One region of the Shewanella sp. SW32 genome, then DNA from elsewhere that is predicted to be linked to it. Evidence: predicted binding sites of a transcription regulator. Region 1 holds the regulator's gene; each other region holds the start of a gene.
What was found. Region 1 encodes sigma-54, which starts transcription at its own class of promoters, with help from an activator protein. Its sites were predicted from a motif close to GTTGGCACGNNNNTNGNNT; they were not measured.
Positions count from the first base shown of each region.

Region 2: a site for sigma-54 is predicted at 2,822-2,840, ahead of L5M28_RS12265 (YggN family protein). Genes of this name have one in related genera too.
Region 3: a site for sigma-54 is predicted at 2,583-2,601, ahead of L5M28_RS00395 (DUF3192 domain-containing protein). Genes of this name have one in related genera too.
Region 4: a site for sigma-54 is predicted at 2,371-2,389, ahead of fliD (flagellar filament capping protein FliD). Genes of this name have one in related genera too.

Region 1 covers NZ_JAKKSJ010000028.1:32,821-37,417, forward strand. Annotated here, with positions in the region: gene kdsC (3-deoxy-manno-octulosonate-8-phosphatase KdsC) at 1-389, shown strand, start outside; gene lptC (LPS export ABC transporter periplasmic protein LptC) at 386-946, shown strand; gene lptA (lipopolysaccharide transport periplasmic protein LptA) at 933-1,487, shown strand; gene lptB (LPS export ABC transporter ATP-binding protein) at 1,484-2,215, shown strand; gene L5M28_RS16700 (RNA polymerase factor sigma-54) at 2,323-3,801, shown strand; gene hpf (ribosome hibernation promoting factor) at 3,830-4,117, shown strand; gene ptsN (PTS IIA-like nitrogen regulatory protein PtsN) at 4,120-4,563, shown strand; gene rapZ (RNase adapter RapZ) at 4,560-4,597, shown strand, end outside.
Region 2 covers NZ_JAKKSJ010000018.1:20,904-25,500, reverse strand. Annotated here, with positions in the region: gene L5M28_RS12270 (LysR family transcriptional regulator) at 563-1,504, opposite strand; gene L5M28_RS12265 (YggN family protein) at 1,944-2,765, opposite strand; gene glsB (glutaminase B) at 2,949-3,863, opposite strand; gene L5M28_RS12255 (YggL family protein) at 3,863-4,189, opposite strand; gene trmB (tRNA (guanosine(46)-N7)-methyltransferase TrmB) at 4,238-4,597, opposite strand, start outside.
Region 3 covers NZ_JAKKSJ010000001.1:88,809-93,405, forward strand. Annotated here, with positions in the region: gene L5M28_RS00380 (DUF962 domain-containing protein) at 787-1,092, opposite strand; gene L5M28_RS00385 (GNAT family N-acetyltransferase) at 1,085-1,723, opposite strand; gene L5M28_RS00390 (DUF2789 domain-containing protein) at 1,874-2,107, shown strand; gene L5M28_RS00395 (DUF3192 domain-containing protein) at 2,119-2,526, opposite strand; gene L5M28_RS00400 (ELKS/Rab6-interacting/CAST family protein) at 2,690-3,073, shown strand; gene L5M28_RS00405 (Zn-ribbon-containing protein) at 3,073-3,846, shown strand; gene syd (SecY-interacting protein) at 3,942-4,592, opposite strand.
Region 4 covers NZ_JAKKSJ010000024.1:11,440-16,036, forward strand. Annotated here, with positions in the region: gene L5M28_RS14975 (flagellar hook-length control protein FliK) at 1-325, opposite strand, end outside; gene L5M28_RS14980 (hypothetical protein) at 315-641, opposite strand; gene fliS (flagellar export chaperone FliS) at 610-990, opposite strand; gene fliD (flagellar filament capping protein FliD) at 1,004-2,350, opposite strand; gene L5M28_RS14995 (flagellin) at 2,653-3,471, opposite strand; gene L5M28_RS15000 (flagellin) at 3,692-4,495, opposite strand.

The DNA.
Region 1 (4,597 bases):
ATGGCGTGCGCTCACTACTCACCAGCGGTTTCAACCTCGCCGTGATCACAGGACGTCAATCCAAAATCGTTGAAAACCGTATGACAGCCCTTGGTGTTACCCATATTTACCAAGGCGTAGATAATAAGTTCGAGCCCTATGAAGCATTGCTCGCACTTTATGGTGTCACCCCAGAAGAAGTGGCTTATATCGGTGATGATATTGTCGATCTCCCCGTGATGAATGTCGTCGGTTTAGCGGTCAGTGTTGCCGATGGTCATCCCTATGTGCGTCAGCACGCCCACTTTGTCACTACGCTCAATGGTGGCCACGGTGCACTGCGTGAACTCACAGATCTGTTACTCCTAAGTCAAAATAAATTCACTTCGGCCCATGGAATGAGTATATGAGTCGTGTGACACTCGCGATTATCGCTTTTTTTGGAACTGCACTAGCGCTTTACTGGCAGGTCCAGAACAAACACAGCGGTGATTCCGATAACAGAGTTAAAGATCAAAATACCCCAGATTTCATCGTTGAAGATCTGCGCAGTGCTGAGTTCAATGAGCAAGGACTAGTGAATAGCCGTGTGACGGCGAAACACATGGAACATTATGATTCAACGAATCAAACTTTCTTTACTCAACCTGTTTATCTTGTTTATCCAGACCAAGGTAAAGCACAATGGCAACTCAGGGCAGATCAGGGCAAGCTAAACAAGGAAACTGGCAAGGTTGTATTAGAAAATAATGTTATTATCGATGCCATTAGCCCAGAAGAACCGATTCAGACCTTGTCCACCAGTTATCTGGAACTCGATCTCAACACTATGATAATGACCTCTGACCGTACCATTTACGTCACAGGGAAAGATTTTAATATTCAAGGCCAAGGCCTTTATGCCGACCTCAACGCGCAAGAAGTGCAATTGACCAGTCAGGTAGTAGGAACATATGAAGCAAAATAACGTATTACTTGCCAGCCTAATGCTAATTATGAGCATGAGTGCTTTCGCGAAAGTCGGCGACTTAAAGCAGGAAGTTAAAATCAAAGCTGTGAGCCAAACTGCGGATATCAAAAACAACCAGATCATTTTCTTTGGTCCGGTTGAAGTTACCCAAGGCTCAATAAAAATCCAAGCAAATGAACTGCGTGCATTTTCCGCTGAAGGTGAAAATAGCAAAACTTTGGTCGCCACAGGTAACCCTGCTACGTATAGCCAAATATTAGACGATGGCCGTCCTGCATCGGCTAGCGCGAAAGAAATTCGTTACGATATGGCAAGCCGCACCTTAACACTGAAAGGTATGGCGTCATTAGATCAAGCGGGTAGCCAAGTTACAGGCAATTTAATCCGCTATAACATGATTCAACAGAAATTGATGGCCGAGAGTACTGGCAGTGGTGACGATCGCGTGATCACTATTATTCAGCCTGAAAACTATCAAGATGATGCTAAATCAGACGCTCCGGCGGATAAACCTGTAAAAAAGCAGGACTCTAAATGACCCAAATCACCTTAAGAGCACAAAATCTGGCGAAAAGTTACAAGAGTCGCCAAGTGGTTAAAGACGTCAGTCTGACGGTAAAAACCGGTCAAGTCGTTGGCCTACTCGGTCCAAACGGTGCAGGTAAAACCACGACCTTTTACATGGTTGTCGGGCTAGTGAAGAGCGATAAGGGACATATCTTTATCGACGATGATGATTTAACCGCAGATCCTATGCATCTGCGTGCCCGCAAAGGCATAGGTTACTTACCGCAAGAAGCCAGTATCTTTCGTAAGCTAACTGTTCATGACAACATCATGGCCGTACTGCAAACTCGTAAAGAACTTAAAAATGAAGAACGAGAAGAAGAACTAGAACATCTGCTCGAAGAGTTTCATATCACCCACATCCGTGACAGCCAAGGCATGTCATTGTCGGGTGGCGAACGTCGTCGCGTCGAAATTGCGCGGGCTTTAGCCGCTAATCCTAAGTTCATTTTGCTCGATGAACCGTTTGCTGGCGTCGATCCTATTTCGGTTATCGACATCAAGAAGATTATCGAACAACTCAAAAGTCGCGGCCTTGGCGTATTGATCACAGACCATAATGTCCGCGAGACATTAGATGTATGTGAACATGCTTATATTGTGAGTCACGGAAACCTGATTGCCGAAGGAACTCCAGCAGAGATCTTAGACAATCAGCAAGTTAGGGCTGTGTACTTAGGTGAACAATTCAGGCTATAGTTAATCGAGCGAAGCCAATGGAGGCAATTTATACCGCCATTGGGCTTCACTCAAGATAATAATAAGCGACCTTATCCAACAATAATAACGTAGGGATCAGCGGTAACATGAAAGCGTCACTCCAGCTCAAACTGGGTCAACAGTTAACCATGACGCCACAATTACAACAGGCCATACGTCTGTTGCAACTGTCGTCATTAGAACTGCAGCAAGAGATCCAGCAAGCATTAGATTCTAATCCCCTTCTCGAGCTGGAAGAGGATCAATTCGACGCCACTAAAACCCCTGTAAACCAAACGCTATCCGATACGGATTTCAGTGAATCTAGCACTCTGCCACCAGAAAAAGACAGCTCCACCATAGACACGGCAGAGTCGCTAACCAAAGAATCCATGCCTGATGAGCTCCCCATGGACACCACATGGGATGAAGTGTTTACCGCCTCCCCAAACTCAGGCCCCGGCGGCAGTCGTGAAGACGATATGCCCTTCCAAGGCGAGACCAGTGAAGGTTTGTACGAACACTTAGAATGGCAAAAAAACCTCACCCCGTTTTCTGAAACCGATTTAGCCATTGCCACCGCCATTATTGATGCCATTGACGATCAGGGCTATCTCACCCAAAGCACTGAAGAAATTCTCGAAGCCATGGGCAATCCTGAAGTTGAGCTTGACGAAGTCGAAGCCGTACTCAAGCGTATTCAGCATTTTGATCCCATAGGCGTTGCCGCCCGCGATTTAAGTGAATGCCTGCTGATCCAACTGTCGCATTTCGCCGCTGATACTCCCAACCTAGAAAATGCCCGCATGCTGATCAAAGATCATTTAGATCTGATCGCCGCCCGTGATTTTAGGTTATTGATGCGTAAGACTAAATTAAAAGAAGATGAATTAAGGGATGGTATAGCACTTATCCAAACCCTCAATCCTCGCCCAGGTTTGTTGATCACGCCCAATAATGACGAATACGTTATCCCAGATGTGTCTGTGTCGAAGAAAAATGGCCGCTGGGTGGTTGAGCTTAATCCTGACTGCATGCCCAAAATCAATGTAAATCAACATTATGCTTCAATGGCGCGCAGCACTAAAAACCAAGCCGATAGCCAATTTATTCGCGGCCATCTGCAAGAGGCTAAATGGTTTATTAAGAGCCTAGAAAGCCGTAACGACACTTTGCTTAAAGTTGCTAATTGCATAGTGCAATATCAGCAAGGTTTCTTTGAGTATGGTGAAGAAGCCATGAAGCCTATGGTGCTTAACGATATTGCCGAAGCGGTAGAAATGCATGAGTCCACCATCTCACGGGTCACAACTCAAAAATACATGCATACCCCTAAGGGACTTTTTGAACTAAAATACTTCTTCTCTAGCCACGTCGGTACTGACGATGGTGGTGAGTGCTCATCCACAGCAATCAGAGCCTTTATAAAGAAACTGGTGGCAGCGGAAAACCAGAAAAAACCATTAAGCGATAGTAAGATGGCACAACTTCTGGCAGAACAAGGGATCAACGTAGCCCGCAGAACCATTGCGAAGTACCGAGAGGCTATGCTTATTCCACCTTCTAATCAGCGTAAAAGTTTATAACCTACAGTGGATATCGGAGGACGTTTCTATGCAAATAAACCTGAGTGGGCACCATATCGAAATTACCGAATCGTTACGTGCATATGTAGAAGAAAAGTTTTCAAAACTTGAACGCCATTTCGAACAGATCAATAATGTGCACGTTGTGCTCAATGTTGAGAAAATGCAACAGATTGCCGAAGCGAGAATAAACCTCATAGGTGGTGAAGTTTTTGCGACTTCAGAGCATGCTGACATGTATGCCGCTATAGACGCCCTGATTGACAAGCTTGACCGTCAGGTTATTAAACACAAAGAGAAGTTAACAAAACACTAATAATGGAACTTTGTACCATACTGCGGCCGGAGTGCACTACCTGCGCCACTCCGGGCAGCAAGAAAAAGGTACTGGAACTCATCAGCGACTTAGTCGCTGCCCAGTACCCGACCCTCTCATCTCAAGAGATATTCGAAAGCCTAGTGGCGCGCGAAAAGATGGGGAGCACAGGTATAGGTAACGGCATCGCCATTCCACATGGTCGACTAGCCGATATAGATCAGCCCATTGCCATACTCATTAAGTGTGAAGAGCCGATAGCATTTGATGCTATCGATAAGCAACCTGTTGATATTTTATTTGCACTACTGGTGCCTGCAGACCAATGTCAGCAGCACTTAAGTACTTTGTCTTGCATGGCCGAAAAGCTGAGCGACAAGCAAATATTAAAGCAATTACGCAAGACGCATGATGAAACGGAACTCTATCAGGTAATCACTGGATGAAACTGGTCATAGTGTCGGGCCGCTCAGGCTCAGG
Region 2 (4,597 bases), on a different contig from region 1:
TCGAAAGTGGCTTTTTTATTGGTACCATTATCCCGTTAGATAACAGAACCCTTCTCACTGTGGGTCACTATATTTGTTGCATTAATATATGCTTTAGCACTTGCCTTCACATCATTTAACACACAGTTGCGACTTTAGGGTACAGGGAGACAAAACTTGTGTTCAAGGCTGCAAACCATCAATAAAAAAATTACCTCAGCGATAAGGCTGAGGTAAACCAAAAACTAGGATGATGGTTTAAAGAGCCAACATTGTTTTAGTTCTCAAACTTCTGTTGGCTGTGATCCAAAACTGCATTAACGCCGACCTGTATACAAAAATTGAAAGGGGTCATTTCCAATAAACGTATAGGACTCAGATCATTCCGAATCAACTGTTACCATTGTATTCAATTAAGAACAGAGTTCAAGGATGTTATAAAAAAGTGCTTTAGTAACCCCTAAAAAACCATCAACAAATGTACTCATTAACTCAACCTAAAGTATTGATTTTAAATGACCAGAAAAGTACCTGCCCAATTTAAAACCACATAAGACTGCTTTTGAGAACAATGTTTCCTATTTTACTGACGTTTACTGAATAATTCGACATAGGGAGCATCCCAATACGGTGGCGTTCCTATGTGATCTTTGATGAATTCGATAAAAGAACTAACCTTAGGTGCTAAGTGCTTACGACGGGGATAAACCGCCTGCAATGGCAGATGGTGGGTCAATTGCCAATCCTTCAGTAAAGGCACTAATGTCCCCTTGGCAATCTCATCTTCCATCAGATAACTCGCAAGATACACAACCCCAAGACCACTGATTGCAGCAGATTTTAATGCTGGTGCGTTATCCACCCTGAAATTACCCGATACGCCAATTTCACAGTAGTCATCACCCTTCTTAAATTGCCACATGCTGTGCTCGTGCCACTCGCCTTGATAGACCAAACAGTTGTGGTCAACTAACTGCTCAGGTCGAGTTGGCTCGCCATGTTGAGCAATATAGCCAGGCGAAGCAACTAACAGGAATTGGCACTTCATCAGAGGTCTAGCAACCATGCCAAGCGGTAATTGCTCAGACATAGTTAACAGTAAGTCTAAGCCTTCGCTCACGACATCCACTTTATGGTCCAGTAAGCTCACTTGTAGCTCAAGCTCAGGGTGTTTTGCCATAAAAGATGGCAACGCAGGAATGATATGCATCACCCCAAAGGATTGGGAAATTCCCACTTTAAGCACGCCGCGGGTCGCATCATTTAAGTTATGCACGCTGGCTATCGCTTGTTCAGCGTCACGTAGCAATTCTTCACCTTGCAGATACAGCAAATGCCCTGCTTCAGTCAGGCTTAAGCTGCGGGTGGTACGTTGAATTAATTGAACACCAAGTCTATGTTCAAGATCGGCGACTTGTGTACTGACCTTAGACTTAGAGATCCCAAGCCTTCTTGCGGCGGCACTAAAACTACCTGCTCTGGCCACATGAGTAAAAATCGCAATAGGTTCTAACAGTTCTAACATGGAAGTCGCCTTAAGCTGTTTACGACAATGATATTAACTTTCGGTGAGCAGCTATGGTTAGCGTAATCATCGCTTAAAAATAACCATAGCATTGATATCTCGCATCAAAATGATATAACGCAGAGATTTAGACCGAAAAAGTCCACTAAAGTAGGGGGTTATATCTGACTGATATGCCAGCTTTTAATTATATTTTAAGAGTATACCAAATATTCGTCTCTAGACTGTAACATTCCGAACTAAATCGCTGCAAGCCTAGCCTATAAGCCACATCAACTTAGCCATAAGGGTTGTCGCCACGATTAAACCGTAGCCAATAAAAAAGCCCCTAGTCGATAAATTGACTAGGGGCGTAGCATTCAAGTTTGACTCATGCACAAGGAGATAGAAGTTATTGCAGTTAAAACTAAGGGCGATTCGCAAGAACTATTTACAAGAACTATTCACGCAGTTCCTTGGTTGAGTTTTGTGTCAACACATAAGGTGCTAGTTCTGGCACTTCTTGGCGCAATTGATTTTCAAGCACTAACAAATTTTCAAATCGGTCGCACAAACGGTCAGCCTTAGCTTCTAATCCCTTAGATTGGCTCTCAACTTGTTGCTCAATATCTTGGCCTAAATTGTCCATTTTTTTGGAGAAGGTATCCATCTTGGCTTCAAAATTCTCACCGCCACCAGACATGATTTGGCCACCTAAGTTCATCATAATTGCGCCAATTGAATTCTGGACAATTTGTTCCATTTCCTGCTCGAATTCATCGTTAAATGTACTTTGCATCGAGTCTTCAGTCGCCCCTAAATAGAAGCTATCACCATTCTTATAAGCCACTGAATCAACCCGTTTTTGAACGCCAGCCATCATTTCATCAAATTTTGCACCAGCGGCATCACCCATTAAAGGTGTTAAGGCCATACCAACCGCTTTGGAAGCAAGAGATACTGCCTCATTCACCAGTTCAATCACTTCTGGCACTTGAGTCGAAACTTCATCGGCATATTGAGTAACCAATTTTTTCTGCTTGTCGGTTAAGTTAACTTGCTTACCTTCCACAAATAACTTGTCAACTTCGATGCGATACTTTTCTGTGCCCTTCTCGCTCATGACTAATTTTTTAGGCTCAACCATAACGTCATAATTTAAGGAAACTTCACAGCGTTCATCTATTTTTGGCTCTGTTTGTGCTTGCGCCAGCTGCACGCTAGATGTTCCTAAAATCACGCCAGATAATGCAAATCCAGTTAATAACTTATTTAATTTCATTTTTGTTCGTCCTTTAATCTGAATAATTCGATAAACCTAAACTACTGAATAGCTTATAGCAGGAGACGTGCCAACTTTATAACAATTTGATTATGTTGAATTTTTAAAAGTTAGCACTAAAAGGTCATTAGCGAAATTCGCTAACATTTAGTCTAATAGTGCTAATAAAAACGAGAGATAAGACTAGAAAATAGAACGACCGAGACGCTGACTGAGATGCTCAAGCATCGCAGTGCCCGCAAGTGAGTTGCCATTATTATCGAGTTCTGGCGACCATACACAAATCGACAGTTCTCCAGGGATCACGGCAATAATACCTCCGCCGACGCCACTTTTACCTGGCATACCAACACGATAAGCAAACTCACCCGCACCATCGTATAGGCCCGAAGTCGCCAACAGAGCGTTAAGTTGCCGAGTTTGCACTTGAGAGATAAGCTCAGTCCCTGTGATACTTTTACCGCGATTAGCCAAATACAACATGGCCTTAGACAAGTCAGCACAATTCATCTTCAAGGCGCAATAATGAAAATAGGTGCGCAGCACAGTATCAACATCGCCTTGAAAATTACCAAACGACTTCATCAAATAAGCGATAGCCGCATTGCGCGCACTATGCTGATATTCTGAATCTGCTACTTGTTTATCGAAACACACTTTATCGTTTTGGCTTAGTTGCCTGACTAACTCAAGCATTCTGTGTTTAGGTGCCCCTAAACGACTCTGCAATAAGTCCGCAATCACTAACGCGCCAGCATTGATAAATGGGTTGCGCGGCTTGCCACGTTCTAACTCGACTTGTACTAAAGAGTTGAATGAATGACCCGAAGGTTCTTTGCCAACACGGCTCCAAATTTCGGCTTCTTCATATAAAGTTAACGCTAAGGTTAAGCTGAAAACTTTGGAGATACTTTGAATCGAAAACGGCTCAAGGTAATCGCCCGCACCTAAAGTTTCACCGTCAACAGTCGTGACGGCAATACCTAATTTGCCAGCATCAACGCTGGCCAGTGCGGGGATATAATTTGCAACCTTTCCTTGGCCGAGCAAGGGTCGAACTTTCTCGACCACTTCCTCAAGTAATGCCAACTCGGGCATTAACCCCACCAAATGTCGTACAGTTCGCTAACTTCAACCTGAGACACTTTTTGGGTCGCCCAGAATGCCTTAACTGCAGCAATATCTTCTTCGGTACATTTCCCAATCGTTTGAGTGGCGATAATGCCTTCCCATTCGATGTGGCCGCCGCCATGGAAACCTAATTTACGGGTTTCGATCACTTCATCGATGAATTTATCTACAGTTGCATCGATATCGGCTTCAGATACTGATGCATCAAAAGTCCAAGCCATATCGAAACCTAACTCTTGGAATTCATCAACGCGCATTTTCTTACGTAAACGACGGCTACGATTAGTTGCCATAGTGATTTTCCCTTTTGTGTTTAAAATTAGCTAAAATTGAGTTCGTGATTAAGCGATACGCTCAAACATCAGATCCCATACACCGTGACCCAGTCTATGGCCGCGGGCTTCAAACTTTGTCAATGGACGATGATCAGGACGCGGCACAACACTGCCATCGGCCGACTGGTTTTGATAACCCAGTGCGGCTTGCATCACCTCTAACATATGCTCGCTGTACTCTTCCCAGTCAGTGGCCATATGGAACACACCGCCAATTTTTAGCTTGCGACGAATAAGTTCGGCAAATTCAGCTTGTACGATGCGGCGTTTATGGTGACGTTTTTTATGCCAAGGATCTGGGAAGAACAATTGCACTCGGGCTAATGAACCGTCAGCAATCGCATGTTCTAATACTTCCATGGCATC
Region 3 (4,597 bases), on a different contig from region 1:
GCAAAGCCAGATTAATGCTGAAAATGAACCAAAGAAAAGGGCGCAACTAAAGTGCGCCCCATTTATCCTTTGTAAGCCGTCCTGCTCGATTTGTGCTCCCTGCACCATCCATGCGTCTGCTTGCGTCCTGCATCGTCCCTGTAATCCCTTTTTGTCCCTGTGTATCAAACTTACGTGAGATAACACTCAGTCCCTTGACCTGTAAATCCTTTCTACAGAGCCTGTCATTTCCTATGACGTATTCCTATTGCATCCTGCAAAATTTATTTTCCATAGATTAGTACAAGCTGTTCACCCTTATACTTTATCCTTATCTCGACACATCCTGTTTCGAGTTCATGCTTAATCCTTAAGCGTGTCCTGTATTCTTCCTGAAATTCATCATCCTGACGATACAAATCACTGTCCCTAATCATCCTTGAAAAGCAATCCTGCTTTTCCTTAGCCTATCCGAGGCGAATGACAGTTTTCCTACCGTCAGCGATTTCAACCTTGAAATCTTAATTCGTTGCTTCTTGCGTCCCTTTGGCCTGTTTCGCTTTCCTTGCTATCCATTTGCTTTGGCCATGAGTGAATTCTACGTTAACCCTAACGTTTTTGTTCGGCTCAAAGAACGGACTACAAAATTAATTACGGACCAACCAAAGAAAAATAAATACAAACCAATGATTCTATTTAAAATTAAATATTAAAGGACAAAAAACAATCAAAAAGAAAACATTATGTCCTACAACGTTTGTAAGCGATCTCTCACACGGGCATGGGCATCTCACTCTGGCAATTTTTTTAACGTTTAAAAAAGCGGCAGATCATCTGCGCAAACATCACCCAATCTGCCATCAAACTGTAAAAAGGATACTGAAATGTCGCGGGTCGATTCTTCTCAAATACGAAGTGTCCCACCCACGCAAAACCATAACCAACAATAGGAATGAACCAACATAGCCACCAGGCTTGTGAAACCAAGGCAATGCCAATCAGCAGCAGAACTAAACAACTGCCAACAAAGTGTAATTGCCGACAAATCGGGTGCTGGTGTTGGGATAAATAGAAAGGATAAAAATCGGCGAAACGTTTATAAGAGTTAGTCATCTTGTTGAACCGAATAGAATAAAAGCTGGCCATGGACACTGCCGATACTCAGCTCGCCTATGGATACAAAGTCATGCTGAGTAAACAGTTGCAAGTGGTTCTCCTGAGCGATAAACACACCAATGCCATCCAAATCAGGCTGCTCATCACACCAACTCACCACAGCTTGCACCAACTTATGTCCAAGTCCTTTGTGCTGTTCATTTGGTGCAAGAGCAATAAACTGCAAAATACCGCAGTGCTTACTGGGTAAAAGTTCAATAATACTGGACTCTTTGTTCATTAGTGCTTGAGTCGATTGCCAACCTGTACCTAACAACATCTTTAAGCGCCAATGCCAATAACGCCCTTCCCCTAAAGGCACTTCTTGAGTAACTACACAGGCTAACCCAAAGAGTCTTTCATGGTCGAATAAACCAATGAGGGCTTGTTTTTGTTGCCATAACGTATTGAGTTCTTCCCTGATTGCGGCGCGCAATTTTTGCTCATAAGCGGCTTTGTCTGAGGTAAAGAGTGAATCGACAAAAAAAGGATCATCATGGTAAGCGTTATAGAGAATAGAAGCGGCAATGCGTAAGTCTTCCGCGGTCAAATAGACTGCGCGGCAGTCCTCTAGAATTTCATTGTCCATCGTTAGCATTCCTTGACTTAGCTCACACTTTTTTATGCGTAACTGTTAATCTACCAAGGAAACTAAAAAGTGCAAATTTTAATCATAGATTGCATTTTTCAATCAGGCGCTTACTCTAAACGAAGGCACTATACTGAAAAGGAAATAATGATGGATACAACTCCAGTAGACTTAAGCCACTTGTTTGAGCAACTCGGTTTAGACAGTAGCGACGAGGCCATAGCGCAGTTTATTGCAACCCATGATATCGACCATCACATCCATTTAAGCCAAGCGCCCTTTTGGACCCCTGCCCAAAAGAGCTTTATCATTGAAGGTTTAGAAGCCGATGCCCTCTGGACTGAGCCCATTGAGCAATTAGACACTCAGCTACGTAAACGATAAGACTCGTTGGTTCAGATTTTACCGTAAGCCGTTTCACCCCAACCCACTAAGGCATTGTTGCTCAGCACGATAGGCGTGCATTCATCCTTAGTGGTTTTTCCATCGCCATTATTACGCTGGGTACGATAAAACAACACTAAGACTTCTTTATTGGCTTCACCTTGTTGAGCACTTTGTTGAATATAGGCTTCACTAAAATCAGCGGTGCCCATTAAGATTATCACTTGGTCTTTAGGCATGCCTAAGCTCAGTTTGGTTAAGTTAGTGCGATTTTTATCCTGCACTTTCTCCCAAGATTCGCTGCTATCCCAGCCCGATTCTCCATCACCGACATTGACCACGCAGCCGCTAAGACCTAAGCTTGCGAGCCCTAAAAAAGTGATGGCGATAAGTTTGTTATTTAATTTATGGTTCATCATGTGACATCCTGTGTAATTATTATTGAAGCTTAAAAATGGTATTTCGGCTGGACAATAAGCAAAATAAATGCCACAAGACAACACACTGTTTTTAAATGAAAAAATTAATTATTATTTTAAAATTGGTTTAAACAATTCAACAAATTAAGGAATTTTGCTAATTATGAGTCCCCTTGACCAAGTATTAGCGGCAGCACGTTCGCTCGAAGCCTGCGGTAAAGTACCGAGCCTTGCCTTAATTAAAACCCGTTTAGGTAGTAGCCTACCTTTACCTATATTGATCCAAGGCTTACAGCAATTTAAATCTATGCCTAAGGCGGATCGCGAGCGTTTAGCTGAGTTGCAAACTATCAGCCCTACAACTGACACTCCCGCAACTAACGATACCTTAACCCTTGCAGTGCTCGCCGAGCGCCTGCAGATACAACAGGCGTATTTTGAACGTCATGCTGAGCAGCAAAAAACAGAAATAATGCAATTAAAAAACGAACTGCTTGAACTTAAACAACGCATCAACTTATTAGAAATCCAAGGAAAAACAGCTTAATGTTTGTTACTGAACTGCGCTTCGAATGCTTCGCCGACACCACGATATCTGCCGCCGAGAAGGCCATTAATCAGCTCCTTGAAGCCTATCGAGCTAATGGCCAAATCTTAGGACGAGAATTTGCGGTCGCCTTTAATGACGGTGAGTTTAGAGTGCGTTTATTGATGCCAGAGAAAAGCAGTTTAGCGCACAAATATCACAGCCCTTGGGTCAAAAAAGCCTTAGTAGAATTAACCGACGCTAAACTACTCGCGCCGCGGGAAAAGTTTATTGGTCAGGATATCAATTCTGAAGTAAGTAATACCGAAACACCCAGCTGGCAACTGCTATACACCAGTTTTGTGCATATGTGCTCGCCCCTACGCAGCGGCGACACTTTATTGCCCATTCCCCTGTACCGTATACCCGCAACCTTTAATGGCGATCATAAACGTATTATCCGTTGGCAGAGCGAATGGCAAGCCTGCGACGAGCTGCAAATGGCGGCGGCCACCAAGGCTGAATTTGCCGCGCTAGAGGAATTATCGAGTCCTGACAGTGATTTATTTCGCAGAGGTTGGGATTTGCGCGGTCGTATCGAATATCTCACTCAGATCCCGACCTATTACTACTTATATCGCATTGGCGGCCAAGATTTGGCCTCAGAAAAAACGCGACCTTGCCCACGTTGTGGCAGTCATGATTGGAAACTCGATGAACCTTTATTGGATATGTTCCATTTTCGCTGCGAGCCTTGCCGCATAGTGTCGAATCTGTCTTGGGATCATCAATAACATCTGTTTATCCCCTTGCAGAACTCAACCTAAGATAAGCCAGGCTTAGGTTGAGTTAATACTTAGGTTGATAATAAAAATGTCGCTCACAGAAGTTAACGTTTACCGAAAAGGTTTTGCCACATACGTTTAAAACTGGCGAAAATACCAGGATGTTCTAATGCGGGCATAGGTAATTCTTCATGTTTAACGGGTGGTGCTATCCGTGGCGATAATGCTTCAATAAACGCAGTCAAACTCGAGGACAATTGCTCAGATTGCACTTCACCAGGGATTTCAATCCATACGCTACCATCACTGTTATTGATGGTGAGCATTTTATCTCCCTCATCTAACAGACCGATAAACCAAGTCGGTGACTGCTTCAGTTTTTTCTTCATCATCAGATGACCAATCAAGTTTTGTTGCAGGCAATTAAAATCGTCATCATTCCAGACTTGCAGTAACTCCCCTGTGCCCCACTTAGAGTCAAATAATACTGGGGCGGAGAAATAATGACCGTAAAAATCATTGATCTCTGGCCATAAAGTTAACTCCAGTGCATGCTCTACATTGGCGAAACTGCCTTCAACTTTGCGTTTCACTGGCTGCCAAGAAACGGCCTGTTCAAGATCCGGTTGAAATTCGCCTTGAATACACACAGAAGACTCACCCTGTGGGTAATAACGCGGTAGTTCACCTAAACTCGTTAAGTAAGCTTGATGATAGTTTTGCAAAAATTTATCGAGTGCGGGCAGACAAGACACTTAAG
Region 4 (4,597 bases), on a different contig from region 1:
TAATAGGCACTGAGTTAATCTCAGTATTTAACAGTGACGGAGACAATCCCTGTGCAGCAGGAACTATAGACGCAAAAGGAGCCGAATCAATGAAACTACTATTAACATATTGATTTGAAAAAGTATCAGCATCTCTTTCTAAAGTATGTTCGGCATTCTGAGTCCACTGAGCTCCCTCTAACGGGAGAGGCGCTGCAGACAATCCGACTGGCAACCCCAATAAGGTAAATGACTCTGATTTATCTTGATCAACTGCACTTGCCACTTTAGTCGTCAAGCTGGTATTTGTGCCAACAGGACGAGTTGAAAGAAGATCAGAGATCATCCAAAGCTCCACTTACTTGTGTTAATTGATAGGCGGCTAAACCTGGTTGTTGCGCCTTAAAGCGACCCATTTCAGCGGCTAATTCATCACGAGCCAAGATCAACTCTTGTAGCACTTGGGAATGAACCCGCTTTAATTCTGCACGTGCCAATTTCTGCTCAATATCATGAGCCTCACCAGCCTGTTGCAGTGCTTTGATCAAAGCGATGTTCACTTTTCGGACGCTTTCCCAATCCTGAGCATCTGCATATTGGCGTAAAGCATTCGCAAAACGCGCCCACTGCTTAATTGAGATTTGTCCATCCTTCTCTGACATTAGTAATCACCTGAGTCACTGGAACTAGCGCTTCAGCACTGTTTTCGACACTGGCGCTGACAAGCTGACGGCTACAAAAGTCATAGAGACGATGTAAGCTCACGGCAACCTCACCACCATTTTCAAGGTCAAGCATAGAGTCCAAGCCATGCACGATATTAAGGCACTTATGGATACTCATTCCTTTCGCCTCAAACCTTTGGTATTCCATATGGCCAGCGGTCCGCTCTAGTTCTTCCAATAAACCATCAAGTAACATACGCACCATGTCATGGGTTGTTGCTGCCGCTACTTGTGCATCTAAAGCGGTTTGCTTGTAGGCATTAAATGGATCGTACTCATTTAACATTTTTTACTGCTTCCTATGAAAACAACTGACTTGCGGAATTAAACTGATTAATGGTGGATTCCATTGCCGTAAACTGGGTTAAATAAATCTGATACTTTTGATTCATTTGATAATCATGGCGCGCCATACTGTCATTCACACTTTTAATCTGCTTATTTAGCGCTTCCTGCTTTTGATCGATATAGCCATTGAACTGTGTAAAAGGTTTTAGGGTCTTTTCTATGCTTTTGATATAACTGTCAGGACCAGTAAACATGGCTTGTACTTTTTCTGGATCACTTTTAAAGCTATCGGTCAGCTTAGCATCATCAATTTTCAGTTTTCCGTCTCGTCCAATCTCAATCCCGATATCAGACAAACGCATGCCATTAGCAGCCGTTGCAAATACAGAATCACGTAATTTAGACTGGAGAAGGCGAATAGAGGTATCCCCCTTCAACACACCAATTTGCGCTTCACTCACTGCAGTGGTTTTGTCTTCCTTATCTTTATCGGAAGAGCCAGAGTCAGAGGTCTTAACGCCCATAGAACGAGTTAATTGATTAATTTGCGTCATTAAAGAATTAAATGAATCGACAAAATCCTTAACCGCTTTCTTATTCGCTTCAAAATCGTCTGTGACTTTAATCATGCTGCTTTCACCAGCCGCATGCACCTTGACTAATTCGAGGCTGACACCATCAACAACATTTTCTAGATAGTTACTACTGCTGGTAATACTGATACCGTTTAATGTGAGTTCCGCATCTTGTGCTGCACGACGTTCTGTCATGCCCCAATCGGCACCGTTAAACTCTACCTTCACTTGATTCGCGACACCCGATTCCTTTGAAGACAGCATAAATTCGATTTGGTTACCTGTGCGCACTAATGACGCTTGTACACCAGGATTACCCACTTGTTTATTGATCACATCGCGTAACTGAGACACAGAAATAGCCGCACCGCCATTAACCGTTGCCAAATCAATTTCCATACGCTTAGTCGGATCACTACCGACTTGAATACTGATAATGCCCGACGTTGGCAACAATTCACTTTCAGAGGAATAGGCTTTAGTCAGTTGATGCGCTTGCGCAAGTTTATGCACACTCAAATCATAGTTACCCTTAGGCGCATCAGATTTAACTGTCGCGGTCGCATTCTCGCCCGTAACCGTAGCAATTTTGCCTTTAGCTGCATCGCCACCCATTTCACTCAGCTTAGTGGCCATCTTCTTCATATTATTTTCGAGCAATGTATAGGCATCTAACTGTGTTTTGCTGGCAGTTAGCTTGCCTTTGTAAAGCGTATCTTTACCTGCGCGGTCTGCGCCAATCAGTTGCTGAGCAAATTGTGCTGCATTCATACCTGAAATCATGACTACCTCCACTCGTTCTAGAGCAAAACGCATGCCAAAAACAAGTTACTGTTTTTAAAGAAATTTAAATAATTAACTGGCCCAAACACAGCTAAATACTTCCGCATGGACACTTAAACAGGAAAACCATCTTCCACTTTGTGTTATCGAAAATTACCCACTAAAACATGAACCTTATAGGTTTCAATCTCGGGTTTAGCGACTACCGACCAATACATAAACCGTGGCTAAAATAAAAATGCCAGTCAGCGCAACTAACTGGCATTTTAGCCGTGACCAATGACATCACTTGCCCAATAACATTAACGCAATAGACCCATGACTAAACCCGTGTTCTGATTAGCTGAAGATAGTACCGTTGTACCCGCCTGAACTAATAATTGATTACGTGTCATATTGGCAGATTCAACCGCGAAATCGGCATCCATAATACGGCCGGCAGCGGCTTTAGTATTTTCAGTTACGCTGGCAAGGTTAGCCGCAGTATGGCCAAGACGGTTAATGTTGGCACCTAAGGTTGAACGTTCTGTCCCCACTTTAGCCAAGAAGGTATCAACAGCCCCGATAGCCGTATTGGCGGCTGCAGAAGTCAACAAATCACCAGTAACTGTCTTATCAATAGCACCTAAGGTAACTGACATTTGCTCTGCTCCATCCGAGCCAATCTGAAAGGTCACACCTTTGACGAGCACACCATCAGTAGCATCTTTAAATAAGTTATTACCCGCATAGGTTGTATTTTCTACAATACGGGTAATTTCTGCATTTAATTGCTTAAACTCATCATCCAACGCTTTTAAATCTGCTGTAGAGTTAACGCCGTTTGATGCTTGAGTCGCCAATTCTTTCTGGCGGTTAGCAATAGTCGTTAATTCTTCTAACGCACCATCAGCGGTTTGCAGCATAGAGGTCGCATCAGAAATATTGCGTGAAGCCGTTTCCATGCCCTTTACGTTAGCGCTCATGCGGTTAGCAATTTGCAAACCCGCTGCATCATCAGATGCGCTATTGATACGTAAACCCGTCGACAGACGCTCCATAGCATTAGTTAATAGATTATTACTTTTATTAACAGCACCTTGTGCAACAATTGACGCGTAATTAGTGTGAACACCTAACATATCAGCTCTCCTAGAAAAAACAGTTATCTTGGCTATGCCTGAATCCCGGTATAGCTCCATAACTAAGTAAGGCGACAGCAACAGCGCAAAACTAAAACTTATTTAAAAATAGATGGGATCACCTCTATAAAAACAGACTTAAATGGCATCCACAAAACGCCATAAAAAATGCCAGCAAGCTAAGCTTACTGGCACTTAAAACTAACTCAACTCGGCGTAATTAACGCAGTAGCCCCATCACTAAACCTGTATTTTGGTTAGCAGAAGACAGTACCGTTGTACCCGCTTGAACTAATAATTGATTGCGGGTCATATTGGCAGATTCAACCGCGAAATCGGCATCCATAATACGTCCAGCGGCAGCTTTGGTATTTTCAGTCACACTGGCAAGGTTAGCTGCAGTATGTCCAAGACGGTTAATGTTGGCGCCTAGTGTAGAACGTTCTGTACCGACTGCTGCGATGAAAGTATCAACAAGGGCAATTGCCGCATTCGCGCCAGTAGTTAAATCACCAGCCGCCAGCGCAGCATCATCTATGGCTGTTGTTGTAACAACCAATTTTTCACCCGTTCCGGCACCAATTTGGAAGGTAACACCAGCCTCCAACTTGGTGAATAAGTTATTACCGGCATAAGTTGTATTATCGAGAATACGGGTAATTTCGGTGTTTAATTGAGTAAACTCATCATTCAGAGCCGTTAAATCATCAGCAGAGTTAACACCGTTTGCCGCTTGAGTGGCGAGTTCTTTCTGGCGATTAGCAATGGTCGTTAATTCTTCTAACGCACCATCAGCAGTTTGTAGCATAGAGGTCGCATCAGAAATATTACGTGAAGCGGTTTCCATACCTTTAACGTTAGCGCTCATGCGGTTAGCAATTTGCAAACCAGCAGCATCATCAGATGCGCTATTGATACGTAAACCTGTCGATAAACGCTCCATTGCATTAGTCAATAGGTTATTGCTTTTGTTAACAGCACCTTGAGCAACAATTGAAGCGTAATTAGTGTGAACACCTAACATATGTAGTTCTCCATTAAATAACGAGCATTTGGGTTAGACCTGAGTTCAGGCATAACTAACTAAAGCGACTACACAAGCCCACAACTAAAATCGATATTTAAA